Regions from separate parts of the Streptomyces sp. B8-7 genome, predicted to be linked through region 1. Evidence: predicted binding sites of a transcription regulator. Region 1 holds the regulator's gene; the other holds the start of a gene.

Region 1 (7,047 bases):
GTGCTCGCCGGTCACCTGCTGCGCGATCCGCCACTCCTTCGTGCCCGGCAGGAGGTGGTCGACGAGGACGCCGAGGCGGGCGTCGGGGCCGGGCGCGAACTCCGCCACGACCGACGGCAGGTCGTCCACGCCCTCCAGGTACTCCACGACCACGCCCTCGATGCGCAGGTCGTCGCCCCAGACCTGCTCCACGAGCTCCGCGTCGTGGCGCCCCTCGACATAGATCCGGCCCGCACGGGCCACCCGCGCCCGCGCCCCGGGGACGGCGATGGACCCGGACGCCGTACGGGCCGGGCGGGCCGGTCCCGGGGCGGGGCGGACCAGCGTCACCGCCCTGCCCTCCAGCAGGAAGCCGCGCGGCTCCAGCGGGAACACCCGGTGCTTGCCGAAGCGGTCCTCCAGGGTCACCGTGCCCGCCTCGCAGCGGATCACCGCGCCGCAGAAGCCGGTCGTCGGCTCCTCTACCACCAGGCCCGGCTCGGCGGGGACCTCCGGTACGGCGGCGGGTTTCTTCCACGGCGGGGTCAGGTCGGGGGAGTACGCGCGGGGGCGCGGGCCCGAGGGGCCCTCGGCGGGAGGGCGGCGGCGGGAGGCGGGTGGGCGCATTCGGATGACGATAGGAGAAGCGCCCGCCCGGTCAGAGCGACACGCCGAAGCGGTCCGCCAGCTCGTCCCGCTGCCGCCGCACGAACCCGGCGTCCACCACCGCACCGTGTCCGGGGACGTACAGTGCGTCCTCACCGCCCAGGGCCAGCAGCCGGTCCAGGGCGTCCGGCCAGCGGGACGGCACGGCGTCCGGGCCCGCCTGCGGCGCGCCGGACTCCTCGACGAGGTCGCCGCAGAACACGGTCTCCGGCGAGCCGGGCACCAGAACCGCCAGATCGTGGGCGGTGTGGCCCGGCCCCACGTTCGCCAGCAGGACCTGGCGGCCGCCGCCGAGGTCGAGCGTCCACTCCCCGGTGACGTGGTGGCGCGGAGCGGCCAGCGCGTCCGCGGCCTCCCGCGCGACTTCCTCGGCCAGCCCGTTGCGGACCGCGTCCGCGTACAGCTCGCTGCGCGCCCGCGCGCCGCTGAGCGCTGCGTCCACGCCCACCGCGCCGAACACCTCCGCGTCCGCGAACGCCGCCGCCCCGAAGACATGGTCGAAGTGCGGGTGGGTGAGAGCGAGATGGGTCACACCGCCGCCGGACAGCCACTCGGCCCGGGTCCGCAGCAGAGCCCCCTCGGAGAGGCTCGAACCCGCGTCGATCAGCAGCGCCGCCCCCTCGCCGACGACCAGCCCCGCCGTGCAGTCCCACCCCGGCAGCCGGCACCGGCCCACCCCCGGGGCCAGCCGCTCCCACCCCAGCTCTTCCCAAGTCACGGTCATACGGCAACGCTAGTGCTGCGACCGGAGAGGTTCACCGGGTCGCGCCGCCCGGCACGGCACCGCCGCGTCGTCGCGTCACCCCGGTACGGCCCGTACCCGGGTGACGCCCCGCCGCGGGGGGTGCACCCCGCCGGACGGCCGGGACGTCCCGGTGGACCGTGCCGGCCGCCGCACCGGAGGTGTCCCCGCGCAGGGCGCCGCCGGACGCGACCTGCCTTGCCGCGGGGCCACCCGACGGCCGTACACTGGGCCGGTGAGGCTGGCACTCGTCTGCTCCGAGTGCCAGGCCCCGTGACCGGAGGGGCCCGCAGGGGCCGGGCGCCGACCATGACGAGAGCTGGAGGTGTGCGCGATGCTCAGTGAACGAAGGCTGCAGGTGCTGCGCGCCATCGTCCAGGACTACGTGGGCACCGAGGAGCCGGTCGGTTCCAAGGCGCTCACCGAGCGGCACAGCCTCGGGGTGTCCCCGGCGACCGTGCGCAACGACATGGCGGCCCTGGAGGACGAGGGCTTCATCGCGCAGCCGCACACCAGTGCCGGGCGTATCCCCACCGACAAGGGCTACCGGCTCTTCGTCGACAAGCTCGCCGAGGTCAAGCCGCTCACCGCACCGGAGCGGCGCGCGATCCAGAACTTCCTCGACGGCGCGGTCGACCTGGACGACGTCGTGGCCCGCACGGTGCGGCTGCTCGCGCAGCTCACCCGGCAGGTGGCCGTCGTGCAGTACCCGTCGCTGACCCGGTCCACGGTGCGGCACGTGGAACTGCTGGCGATGGCTCCGGCGCGCGTGATGCTGGTGCTGATCACGGACACCGGGCGGGTCGAGCAGCGGATGGTCGACTGTCCGGCCCCGTTCGGGGAGACCTCCCTCGCGGACCTCAGGGCGCGGCTGAACAGCCGGGTCGCGGGCCGCCGCTTCACGGACGTGCCGCAGCTGGTGCAGGACCTGCCGGAGGGCTTCGAGCCGGAGGACCGCGGCGCCGTCCAGACGGTGCTCTCCACCCTGCTGGAGACGCTCGTCGAGCAGACCGAGGAACGGCTGATGATCGGCGGCACCGCCAATCTGACCCGCTTCGGACATGACTTCCCCCTCACCATCCGCCCCGTCCTGGAGGCCCTGGAGGAGCAGGTCGTGCTCCTCAAGCTGCTGGGCGAGGCGAAGGATCCGGGCGTGACCGTGCGCATCGGTCACGAGAACGCCCATGAGGGGCTCAACTCCACTTCGGTGGTGTCGGTGGGCTACGGTTCGGGCGGCGAGGCAGTCGCCAAGCTCGGCGTGGTCGGCCCGACCCGCATGGATTACCCGGGAACGATGGGAGCGGTACGCGCAGTGGCACGGTACGTCGGACAGATCCTGGCGGAGTCGTAAGTGGCCACGGACTACTACGCCGTTCTCGGCGTGCGCCGCGACGCCTCGCAGGACGAGATCAAGAAGGCCTTCCGGCGGCTCGCGCGCGAGCTGCATCCGGACGTCAACCCCGATCCGAAGACCCAGGAGCGGTTCAAGGAGATCAACGCCGCCTACGAGGTGCTCTCGGACCCGCAGAAGAAGCAGGTCTACGACCTCGGCGGCGACCCCCTCACGCAGGCCGGCGGGGCCGGTGCGGGCGGCTTCGGAGCCGGCGGCTTCGGCAACTTCTCCGACATCATGGACGCGTTCTTCGGCACGGCGTCGCAGCGCGGCCCGCGCTCGCGCACCCGCCGCGGCCAGGACGCGATGATCCGGATCGAGGTCGAGCTCGACGAGGCCGCCTTCGGCACCACCAAGGACATCCAGGTCGACACCGCGGTCGTCTGCACCACGTGCAGCGGCGAGGGCGCGGCGCCGGGCACCTCCCCGCAGACCTGCGACATGTGCCGCGGCCGCGGCGAGGTCTCCCAGGTCACCCGGTCCTTCCTGGGCCAGGTCATGACCTCGCGGCCCTGCCCGCAGTGCCAGGGCTTCGGCACCGTCGTGCCGACCCCCTGCCCGGAGTGCGCGGGTGACGGCCGGGTCCGCTCCCGCCGGACCCTGACGGTGAAGATCCCGGCCGGCGTCGACAACGGCACCCGCATCCAGCTGGCCGGCGAGGGCGAGGTCGGCCCCGGCGGCGGCCCGGCCGGCGACCTGTACGTGGAGATCCACGAGCTGCCGCACTCGACGTTCCAGCGGCGCGGCGACGACCTGCACTGCACGGTGACCATCCCGATGACCGCGGCGGCCCTCGGCACGAAGGTGCCGCTGGAGACGCTGGACGGCATGGAGGAGGTCGACATCCGGCCCGGCACCCAGTCCGGCCAGTCGATCCCGCTGCACGGCCGGGGCGTCACCCACCTGCGCGGCGGCGGCCGCGGCGACCTCGTCGTGCACGTCGAGGTGCAGACGCCGAACAAGCTGGACCCCGAGCAGGAGCGGCTGCTGCGCGAACTGGCCAAGCTGCGCGGCGAGGAGCGCCCGCAGGGGCAGTTCCAGCCGGGGCAGCAGGGCCTGTTCTCACGGCTGAAGGACGCCTTCAACGGCCGCTGAGCCGTCGGCCCCCGCGCGCGGCGTCCTCGCGGACCGCGCGCGGCCGCCCCGGCCCCGCGGCGCGTCGTGTCGCGGGGCCGGGGCGGCCGGCGACCGTCCCGCCCGGCCCGCCTCCGGGCGGCCGGCGCGCCTTTCGCAACACGCCCCGGACGGGCCGGCGCAAGGCCTCCGCGCCGGGCCCGTACCCGCCGGAAGTCCCGATTCGGACTTGTCCGGGGGACATGGCACCATGCGGTCATGTCCTCCGCGCTGACCGATCTCGCCCCGCTTCCGATAGTGCAGGCACCGATGGCGGGCGGTGTCTCCGTGCCGCAGCTCGCCGCCGCCGTGTCCGAGGCCGGAGGGCTCGGGTTCCTGGCCGCCGGGTACAAGACGGCGGACGGCATGTACCAGGAGATCAAGCAGCTGCGCGGACTGACCTCCCGCCCCTTCGGCGTGAACGTCTTCATGCCGAGCCCCGACCACTCCGGCGCCGACCCCGACGCGGCGTTCGAGGCGTCCGGGACGCCGGCGGCCGCCCCGGCCCACTCCGCCGCGGTCGACCTCTACGCCCAGCAGCTCGCCGGGGAGGCCGCCTGGTACCGGACCGAGCTGGGTGACCCCGACAGCGGCCGTGACGACGGCTACGACGCCAAGCTCGCCGTGCTGCTCGACGACCCGGTCCCGGCGGTCTCCTTCCACTTCGGCGTGCCCGGCGCGGACGCCCTGGCGGCCCTGCGCCGCGCCGGCACCGTCACGCTGGCCACGGCCACCTCCGTGGAGGAGGCGGTGGCCGTCGAGCGGGCCGGCGCGGACGCGGTGATCGTGCAGGGCGTGGAGGCCGGCGGCCACCAGGGCAGCCACCGCGACCAGCCCGAGACGGAGGGCGCCGGCATCGGACTGCTCGCCCTGCTCGCGCAGGTCCGCGAGGCGGTCGCGCTGCCGATCGTCGCGGCCGGCGGGATCATGCGGGGCAGCCAGATCGCCGCCGTCCTCGCCGCGGGCGCGAGCGCCGCCCAGCTCGGCACCGCGTTCCTCGCCACCCCCGAGTCCGGCGCGCACCCGCTGCACAAACAGGCCCTGACCGACCCGCTGTTCACCCGCACCGAACTCACCCGTGCGTTCTCCGGCCGCCCGGCCCGCGGCCTGGTCAACCGGTTCGTGCGCGAGCACGGCCCGTACGCGCCGCCCGGCTACCCCGACCTCCACCACCTCACCGCGCCGCTGCGCAAGGCGGCAGCCAAGGCGGGGGACGCCCAGGCCATGTCGCTGTGGGCGGGACAGGGCCACCGGATGGCGTGCGACCTGCCCGCCGGGCGGCTCGTGGAGCTGCTGTCCGCCGAACTCGCCGCCGCCTGGACAGCGTTGTCGGACGGGCCGGCCCGAGGAGGTGCGTTCTGATGACGGCTCCGGTGTTCGTGACCGACCGACTCGACGACGCCGGGCCCGAGTTCGTGCTCGACGGCCCCGAAGGGCGGCACGCCGTCTCGGTGAAGCGGCTGCGGCCCGGCGAGGACGTCGTCCTCACCGACGGGCGGGGCCGCTGGGCCGAGGCCGTGGTGAAGGCCGCCGAGGGCAAGGACCGGCTGGTGCTGACCGGCCTCGGCCCGGTCCGCCAGGAGCCCGTCGAGCAGCCCCGCATCACCGTCGTCCAGGCACTGCCCAAGGGCGACCGCGGTGAACTGGCCGTGGAGACCATGACGGAGACCGGCGTGGACGCGATCGTGCCGTGGACCGCGTCGCGCTGCATCACCCAGTGGAAGGGCGAGCGCGGCCTCAAGGCCCTCGCCAAGTGGCGGGCCACCGCCCGCGAGGCCGGCAAGCAGGCCCGCCGGGTCCGCTTCCCCGAGGTCGCCGACGCCGCCACGAGCAGACAGGTCGCGGCCCTGCTGGCCGGGGCCGACTTCGCCGCCGTGCTGCACGAGAGCGGCGGCCGCCCCCTCGCCACCGCCGAACTGCCCGCCGGGGGCGACATCGTGCTCGTGGTCGGACCCGAAGGGGGCGTCTCCCCGGAGGAGCTGGCGCTGTTCGAGCAGGCCGGGGCCCTGCCGTACGTGCTGGGCCGTACCGTGCTGCGGACCTCCACCGCCGGGACCGCCGCCGCTGCGCTGCTGCTGGGCCGTACCGGACGCTGGTCCTGACGACGGCGGACCCGGGGGGTCCGGCGGGCCGGGGAACCCGTCCGGGTCCGCATGCCGTTGCCGTACGTGCTGGGCCGTACCGTGCTGCGGACCTCCACCGCCGGGACCGCCGCCGCTGCGCTGCTGCTGGGCCGTACCGGACGCTGGTCCTGACGACGGCGGACCCCGGGGGGTCCGGCGGGCCGGGGAACCCGTCCGGGTCCGCATGCCGTTCACCGGCTCGGCCGCCCGCCACCGGTTGGGCCGGCGTCCGCGCCCGCAGGCCGGGGCCGGACCCGGCCCGGAGCGCCGGCTTCTCCCCGGGCCGGCCGAAGTCCCCGCCGAAAACGGCCAACTGATCCGAACCACGGGCCACGGCCGCCCGCGCTGCCTACGCTTGATCGCGTGACGCAGACCCCAGCCCCCGCCCTGCCGGCGTACCTCCGCCACCCGCACGTCCACGGCGAGTCGGTCGCCTTCACCGCGGAGGACGACGTCTGGCTCGCTCCCCTCGGCGGCGGCCGGGCCTGGCGGGTCAGCGCCGACAACACTCCCGTGACCACGCCCCGCATCTCACCCGACGGCAGGCACGTCGCCTGGACCTCCACCCGCGACGGCGCCCCCGAGGTGCACACCGCCCCCGTCGACGGCGGGCCCGCCCGCAGGCTGACGTACTGGGGCAGCTGGAAGACACAGGTCCGCGGGTGGACCCCGGACGGGCGGATCCTGGCCCTCAGCACCCACGGCCAGGCCACCCTGCGCCGCACCTGGGCGCACGCCGTCCCGCTCGACGGCGGCCCCGCCGAGACCCTGCCGTACGGGCCCGTGGGCGACGTGGCGTCCGGCCCCGCCACCGTGCTGCTGTCCGCCCCGATGGGCCGTGAGGCCGCCTGGTGGAAGCGGTACCGCGGCGGTACCGCGGGCAAGCTCTGGATCGACCGGGACGGCGACGGCGCGTTCGTGCGGGTGCACGAGGACCTCGACGGCAACATCGAGCACCCCTGCTGGGTGGGGGACCGGCTGGCGTTCCTGTCCGACCACGAGGGCACCGGAGCCCTGTACTCCTCCCTCGC
Region 2 (7,047 bases), on a different contig from region 1:
CGGACCGGCCGAGGCGGGCCGGCCGGCGGAGGCGGAGGCGGGGCCGTCCGGTCCGCGCCCGACCGCCTACCCTGGGGCACCATGAACCACGCCCAGCTCACCGCCCTCGGCCGTGCCCTGCGTGTGCTCGGGGAGCACGGGGAGGCGCTGACCGCCGAGACCTCCGACGCGCGGCTGCGGGAGATGCGGGCGGACCTGCGGCGGGCCGTGGACCTGCTGGACGAGAGCCTGTCCGGCCCGGCACCGGCCACCCGCTGCGCCGAGCATCCGAACGGGCCCGTCGACTCGGCCGCCCCCGACCTGTGCCTGCTCTGCGAGACCCGGCGCCGGGCCGCCCGGCGGGCCGAGATCAACGGCCCGGGCGCGCCGCGCGCCGCGGAGAGCGCGCCCTCCCGGTACGGGGTGCGCGGCGACCGTCCGCAGCCCCAGCAGCGGTGGCTGCCGGAGCGGTGGAACGGGCAGGAGTGGCAGCTGTGCGGGACGCCCCGCCGCGACCGGCGGGAGGCCGAGCTGTATCTGGCCGCGCAGCGGCGCGGCTCCCGGCCGGCCCCGGCCTACCGGCTGGTGCACGAGTTCACCGACTACGAGGTGCTGCGGGTGTGGGGCACCCCGGTCCGTACGGACGCCGAGCCGCCCGGCCTGTGACCGGCCCGCGCCGGTCCCCCCGCACGGTGCGGGGCCGGCCGGTCAGCAGGCCGGGGTCGTTCCTCCGCCGGTGCGGCTCGCGGCACCGGTGCCGGGCCGCCGCGGCGGCAGCGCTCGGCTCAGCCCGTGCACGCCCGAGGGCGGCACCCCCGCCAGGGAGTGCCGCCCTCGGTCCGTGCGTGGACGGTCGATCGGCCGTGAGGCCGATCAGAAGTCCATGTCACCGCCCGGCATGCCGCCGCCGGCCGGCGCGGCGGCCTTCTCCGGCTTGTCGGCGATGACGGCCTCGGTGGTCAGGAACAGCGCGGCGATGGAGGCGGCGTTCTGCAGCGCGGAACGGGTCACCTTCGCCGGGTCGATGATGCCCTCGGCGACCAGGTCGACGTACTCGCCGGTCGCGGCGTTGAGGCCGTGGCCCGGGGTGAGGTTGCGGACCTTCTCCACCACGACGCCGCCCTCAAGGCCGGCGTTGACGGCGATCTGCTTGAGCGGGGCCTCAAGCGCGAGCTTGACCGCGGCGGCACCGGTGGCCTCGTCGCCGTCCAGCTCCAGCTTCTCGAAGACACCGGAGGCCTGGAGCAGCGCCACGCCGCCACCGGCGACGATGCCCTCCTCGACGGCCGCCTTGGCGTTGCGCACGGCGTCCTCGATGCGGTGCTTGCGCTCCTTGAGCTCGACCTCGGTGGCGGCACCGGCCTTGATGACCGCGACGCCGCCGGCGAGCTTGGCCAGGCGCTCCTGGAGCTTCTCGCGGTCGTAGTCGGAGTCGCTGTTCTCGATCTCGGCGCGGATCTGGTTGACGCGGCCGTTGACCTGGTCGGAGGAGCCGGCACCGTCGACGATGGTGGTCTCGTCCTTGGTGATGACGACCTTGCGGGCGCGGCCCAGGAGGTCCAGGGACGCGTTCTCGAGCTTGAGGCCGACCTCCTCGGAGATGACCTCGCCACCGGTGAGGATGGCGATGTCGCCGAGCATGGCCTTGCGGCGGTCGCCGAAGCCCGGGGCCTTGACCGCGACGGACTTGAAGGTGCCGCGGATCTTGTTGACGACCAGGGTCGACAGGGCCTCGCCCTCGACGTCCTCGGCGATGATCAGCAGCGGCTTGCCCGACTGCATGACCTTCTCCAGGAGCGGGAGGAGGTCCTTGACCGAGGAGATCTTGGAGTTGGCGATGAGGATGTACGGGTCCTCGAGCGACGCCTCCATCCGCTCCATGTCGGTCGCGAAGTAGGCGGAGATGTAGCCCTTGTCGAAGCGCATGCCCTCGGTGAGCTCGAGCTCCAGACCGAAGGTCTGCGACTCCTCGACGGTGATGACGCCTTCCTTGCCGACCTTGTCCATGGCCTCGGCGATCAGCTCGCCGATCGCCGTGTCGGCGGCGGAGATGGAGGCGGTGGAGGCGATCTGCTCCTTGGTCTCGACCTCCTTGGCCTGGTCGAGCAGCGCACCGGAGACGGCCTCGACGGCCTTCTCGATGCCGCGCTTGAGGGCCATCGGGTTGGCACCCGCGGCCACGTTGCGCAGGCCCTCGCGGACCAGGGCCTGGGCGAGGACGGTGGCGGTGGTCGTGCCGTCGCCGGCGACGTCGTCCGTCTTCTTGGCGACTTCCTTGACCAGCTCGGCGCCGATCTTCTCGTACGGGTCCTCGAGCTCGATCTCCTTGGCGATGGAGACACCATCGTTGGTGATCGTGGGGGCGCCCCACTTCTTCTCGAGGACGACGTTGCGGCCCTTGGGGCCGAGCGTCACCTTGACGGCGTCCGCGAGCTGGTTCATGCCGCGCTCGAGGCCGCGCCGCGCCTCCTCGTCGAACGCGATGATCTTGGCCATGTGAAGTGGTCCCTCCAGGACTGGGGGTGATTCCTTCGGACCGCGCCCGCGCCCGCGACGGACGGCTCGCGGGCCTCGTGGTTCCTTGCCCCACCCGGCCTGCGGGCCTCACCGACCCGGTCCTTCGTTGTCACTCTCACCTTCAGAGTGCTAACGCCAATGATTAGCACTCGCCCCTGTCGAGTGCAAGCGGCTCCGGCGATCGGGCACGGCGCTCCGCCCGGCGCGAACACCGACGGCGGGCGGCGCGGCCTTCGCGCGCCCTCCGCATGCCCGCACGGGCCGGCCCCGGGACGGCCCGCGCACCGGCCGGGACGGCGGCCCGGCGCGGGTCCGGCAGGCCCGGCAGGCGTGGCAGGTCCGGCAGGCCGGCGCGGGGGGACCGGGCGGGCCCGGCGCGCGGACAGCGGCAGGGGCCACGCCCGCACCCGGGGCCGGGAACGGCCGAAGGGCCCGCACCCCCGGGGTGCGGGCCCTTCGTGAAAAGAACGTTCAGGCGGTGACGCGAACCATGTCGGCCTGCGGGCCTTTCTGGCCCTGCGAGATCTCGAACTCGACCCGCTGGCCCTCTTCCAGGGTGCGGTAGCCGTCCATCTGAATCGCGCTGTAGTGGACGAAGACGTCCGCACCACCGTCGACCGCGATGAAGCCGTACCCCTTCTCCGCGTTGAACCACTTGACGGTGCCCTGAGCCATGCCTAACTCCCCTATTACTGGCCCTTGCACAGATCCACACTTCGCGGACCCGGGTCAGACCTCACCCCACCATTGACCGGGGGCGTGCGCCGGAACGCGTCGACCGCGGCTGAATGTATCTGTCCAACTGCCGTCTGCAACAGGTCAATCGGACGAGAATTCAGGACGCGACTGGTCGGGAATTTACCCAGAATTCACCCGAATTCTGGGCAAGTCGGGCCACACAAAGGGGGTGAAAGGCGCGAAACCGCCGCGCACTTTGGCTACTTCTCATCGGTTCTCCGCGTGCGGCGCCCGGCGAAACTCATATGCGCCCGGCATGCGAGAAGCGGCGGCTTCCCTCAGCCTATCGTGCTCAACCATGCAGAATTGCCCCCTCCGCTTCTCTCACGGAGGGGGCAATTCGGTGAACGTTCCGTAATCACCCTTACCGTCGGTAACGACGCAGGGCTCAGCCGCCCGCGACGGCCGGGATGATGGAGACGCCCGCACCGTCCGGCGTCGCGGTCGCCAGCCCCTGCTCGAAGCGCACGTCGTCGTCGTTGACGTACACGTTCACGAAGCGGCGCAGCTTGCCCTGGTCGTCCAGGACACGGGCGGCGATACCGGTGTGGTTCTTCTCCAGGTCGGCGATGACCTCGCCGAGCGTGCCGCCGTCGGCGGGCACCTCGGCCCGGCCGCCGGTGTAGGTGCGCAGGATGGTGGGGATGCGGACGGTCACGCTCATGCGAGGCCAGCCTCTCGGAAGGAGTCCAGGTTGGGGCGGATGGTGGCGGTGAGACCGGTGCCGGCCACCGCGTCGAGGGTCTTCAGGCCGTCCCCGGTGTTGAGGACGACGGTGGTCAGGGACGGGTCGAGCACACCGTCCTCGACGAGCTTGCGGGTGACGCCGACGGTGACCCCGCCGGCCGTCTCGGCGAAGATGCCCTCGGTGCGGGCGAGCAGCTTGATCGCGTCGACGATCTGTGCGTCCGTCACGTCCTCCACAACACCGCCGGTGCGGCGCGCGATGTCCAGGACGTAGGGGCCGTCGGCGGGGTTGCCGATGGCGAGCGACTTGGCGATCGTGTCCGGCTTCTGCGGGCGCACCACGTCGTGCCCGGCCTTGAAGGCCGCCGACACCGGGGAGCAGCCCTCGGCCTGCGCGCCGAAGATCTTGTACGGCCGGTCCTCGACGAGCCCGAGGCGGATCAGCTCCTGGAGCCCCTTGTCGATCTTCGTGAGCTGGGACCCGGAGGCGATCGGCACGACGATCTGGTCCGGCAGGCGCCAGCCGAGCTGCTCGCAGATCTCGTAGGCGAGGGTCTTGGAGCCCTCCGCGTAGTAGGGCCGCAGGTTGACGTTGACGAAGCCCCAGCCCTCGCCCGCCGGGTCGCCGATGAGCTCGGAGCAGAAGCGGTTGACGTCGTCGTAGTTGCCCTCGATGCCGACGAGTTCACCGCCGTAGACGGCGGCCATGACGACCTTGCCCTGCTCCAGGTCGTGCGGGATGAACACGCAGGAGCGGAAGCCCGCCCGGGCTGCGGCGGCGCCCACCGCCCCGGCGAGGTTGCCGGTGGAGGAGCAGGACAGGGTGGTGAAGCCGAAGACGCGGGCGGCCTCCAGCGCCTGCGCGACCACGCGGTCCTTGAAGGAGTGGGTGGGGTTGCCCGAGTCGTCCTTGACGTAGAGCCCGCCGGTGACGCCGAGCTCGCGCGCCAGGTTGCCGGCCTTGACGAGAGGGGTCCAGCCGGGGTTCAGGTTCGGCTTGTCCGCCACGTCCGCCGGAACCGGCAGCAGCGGCGCGTACCGCCAGATGTTCGCGGGGCCGGCCTCGATGCGCCGGCGCAGCTCCTCGGTGTCGTAGGAGGAGAAGTCGTAGGAGATCTCGAGCGGCCCGAAACACTCCTCGCAGGCGAAGAGGGGGCCGAGGGGCACCCGGTGGCCGCACTCGCGGCAGCTCAGGGCCGCGGCGGGACCGAGGTCGACGACGGAGTCGGTGGTGCTAGCAACAGTCTGCACAGCCATGTGAGGCGAGGCCCTTTCTCCTCATCTTCCTCACGACGCATCTCGTCGTGAGACGGATTTGGCACCTTCCCTAGCCGGGAGCCTCGCTGCACGAATGTCAGGAGACCGGCTGGAGGGTTGCCGGGGCTTCATCGGGCCGTATCCCTCTGCCCCTCTGGATGAGCTGTATGTGGTTGTCTGCGCGGCCGACCCCCGACATGCGATGGTCATCAGCGTTGTTCAAGACTGTAACCGAAGGCCAGGACAGTTGAGATAGCCGTCCGAACCGCGAGATGGATCACACCGGGTCCTCCTCGCCGAGAGAACGCAGAGGAGCCGCTGGCTGTGCTGGAAGAAGTCGAGCGCTGGCTGACCACCCGCTCCTGGTCCGCCTCCGACCGCCCCCTCCACAAGATCCTGGCCGCGAAGCGGAGCACCGGCCAGACGGTCTCCGTCGTCCTGCCCGCACTCAACGAACAGGAGACGGTCGGCGACATCGTCGCCGCCATCCGCCACGACCTGGTGCAGCAGGTGCCCCTGGTCGACGAGATCGTGGTGGTCGACTCTGGTTCGACCGACCGCACCGCGCAGGTGGCCGCGGCCGCCGGAGCGCGGGTCGTCCACCGGGACGCGGTCCTGCCCCGCATCCCCGCCGTCCCCGGCAAGGGCGAGGTGCTGTGGCGCTCGCTGCTGGTGACCACCGGGGACATCGTGTGCTTCATCGACGCCGACCTGAGGGACTTCTCCTCCGGCTTCGTGTCGGGCATCGTCGGCCCGCTGCTGACCGACCCGGAGGTGGACCTGGTCAAGGGCATGTACGACCGGCCGCTCGCGGGGGCCGCCGGCCAGGGCGGCCGGGTCACGGAGCTGATGGCCCGCCCGCTGCTCAACCTGCACTGGCCGCAGCTGGCCGGTTTCGTGCAGCCGCTCGGCGGCGAGTACGCGGCCCGCCGCTCCCTGCTGGAGCAGCTGCCGTTCCCGGTCGGGTACGGGGTGGAGCTGGGCATGCTGGTGGACTCGCTGCACCTGGTGGGCCTGGACGCGCTGGCCCAGGTCGACGTGGGGGTCCGCAAACACCGTCACCAGGACGGACAGGCGCTGGGGCGGATGGCGGCGGCGATCTACCGGACGGCGCAGCTGCGGCTGGCCCGGGGCCATCTGGTCCGCCCGGCTCTCACCCAGTTCGAGCGGGGTGCGGACGGGTTCGAGGCGCGCACGTACAGCGTGGACACCGAGGAGCGCCCGCCGATGACGGAGATCGCCGAGTACGCGGCCCGGAAAGTGGCGTGAACCCCTCACACCAGCCGTATACAGCCGAACCGCACGTTTGAGCGTTTCCGGGCCGGGCTAGGTTGAGGCACATGGCTTCCACGCACGGTGCACAGGTGCTGGTCGCGTCCAATCGCGGCCCGGTCTCGTACGAGCTGCGGGACGACGGTTCCCTGCACGCCGGGAGAGGCGGCGGCGGGCTGGTGTCCGGCCTCTCGGCGATCGGCCCGGACGCGGGCGCGCTGTGGGTGTGCTCGGCGCTGTCCGACGGCGACCGGGAGGCGGTCCGGCGCGGCGAGGGCGAGCCCGGTGTCCGCATGCTGGACATCCCGGCGGACGTCCATGCGGACGCGTACAACGGCATCGCGAACTCGGTGCTGTGGTTCGTGCACCACATGCTCTACCAGACTCCTCTGGAGCCGGTCTTCGACGCGGACTTCCGCGACCGGTGGACGTCGTACGAGACCTTCAACCGCGCGTTCGCCGAGGCGCTGGCCGAGGAGGCGGCGCCGCGGGCGGCGGTCCTCGTGCAGGACTACCACCTGTGCCTCGTCCCGGGCATGCTGCGCGCCCTGCGCCCGGACCTTCGGATCGGTCACTTCTCGCACACGCCGTGGGCGC

Evidence for each region. The regulator HrcA, encoded in region 1, represses chaperone genes, less so after heat shock. The targets are predictions, from matches to a motif close to TTNGCACTCNGNNNNNCNGAGTGCNAA.
Region 2: the regulator HrcA is predicted to act here: its motif matches at 2,603-2,629, upstream of groL (chaperonin GroEL).

The regions. Positions count from the first base shown of each region.
Region 1 is NZ_JBYRRL010000001.1:806,293-813,339, forward strand. Features, by position in the region: gene AC5K6T_RS03375 (DUF3097 domain-containing protein) at 1-606, opposite strand, end outside; gene AC5K6T_RS03380 (MBL fold metallo-hydrolase) at 638-1,369, opposite strand; gene hrcA (heat-inducible transcriptional repressor HrcA) at 1,722-2,738, shown strand; gene dnaJ (molecular chaperone DnaJ) at 2,739-3,875, shown strand; gene AC5K6T_RS03395 (nitronate monooxygenase) at 4,113-5,255, shown strand; gene AC5K6T_RS03400 (16S rRNA (uracil(1498)-N(3))-methyltransferase) at 5,255-5,995, shown strand; gene AC5K6T_RS03405 (S41 family peptidase) at 6,380-7,047, shown strand, end outside.
Region 2 is NZ_JBYRRL010000006.1:447,472-454,518, forward strand. Features, by position in the region: gene AC5K6T_RS30195 (hypothetical protein) at 82-645, shown strand; gene groL (chaperonin GroEL) at 853-2,475, opposite strand; gene AC5K6T_RS30205 (cold-shock protein) at 2,968-3,171, opposite strand; gene AC5K6T_RS30210 (MoaD/ThiS family protein) at 3,623-3,898, opposite strand; gene thrC (threonine synthase) at 3,895-5,178, opposite strand; SAM riboswitch class I at 5,197-5,343, opposite strand; gene AC5K6T_RS30220 (glucosyl-3-phosphoglycerate synthase) at 5,503-6,447, shown strand; gene AC5K6T_RS30225 (alpha,alpha-trehalose-phosphate synthase (UDP-forming)) at 6,519-7,047, shown strand, end outside.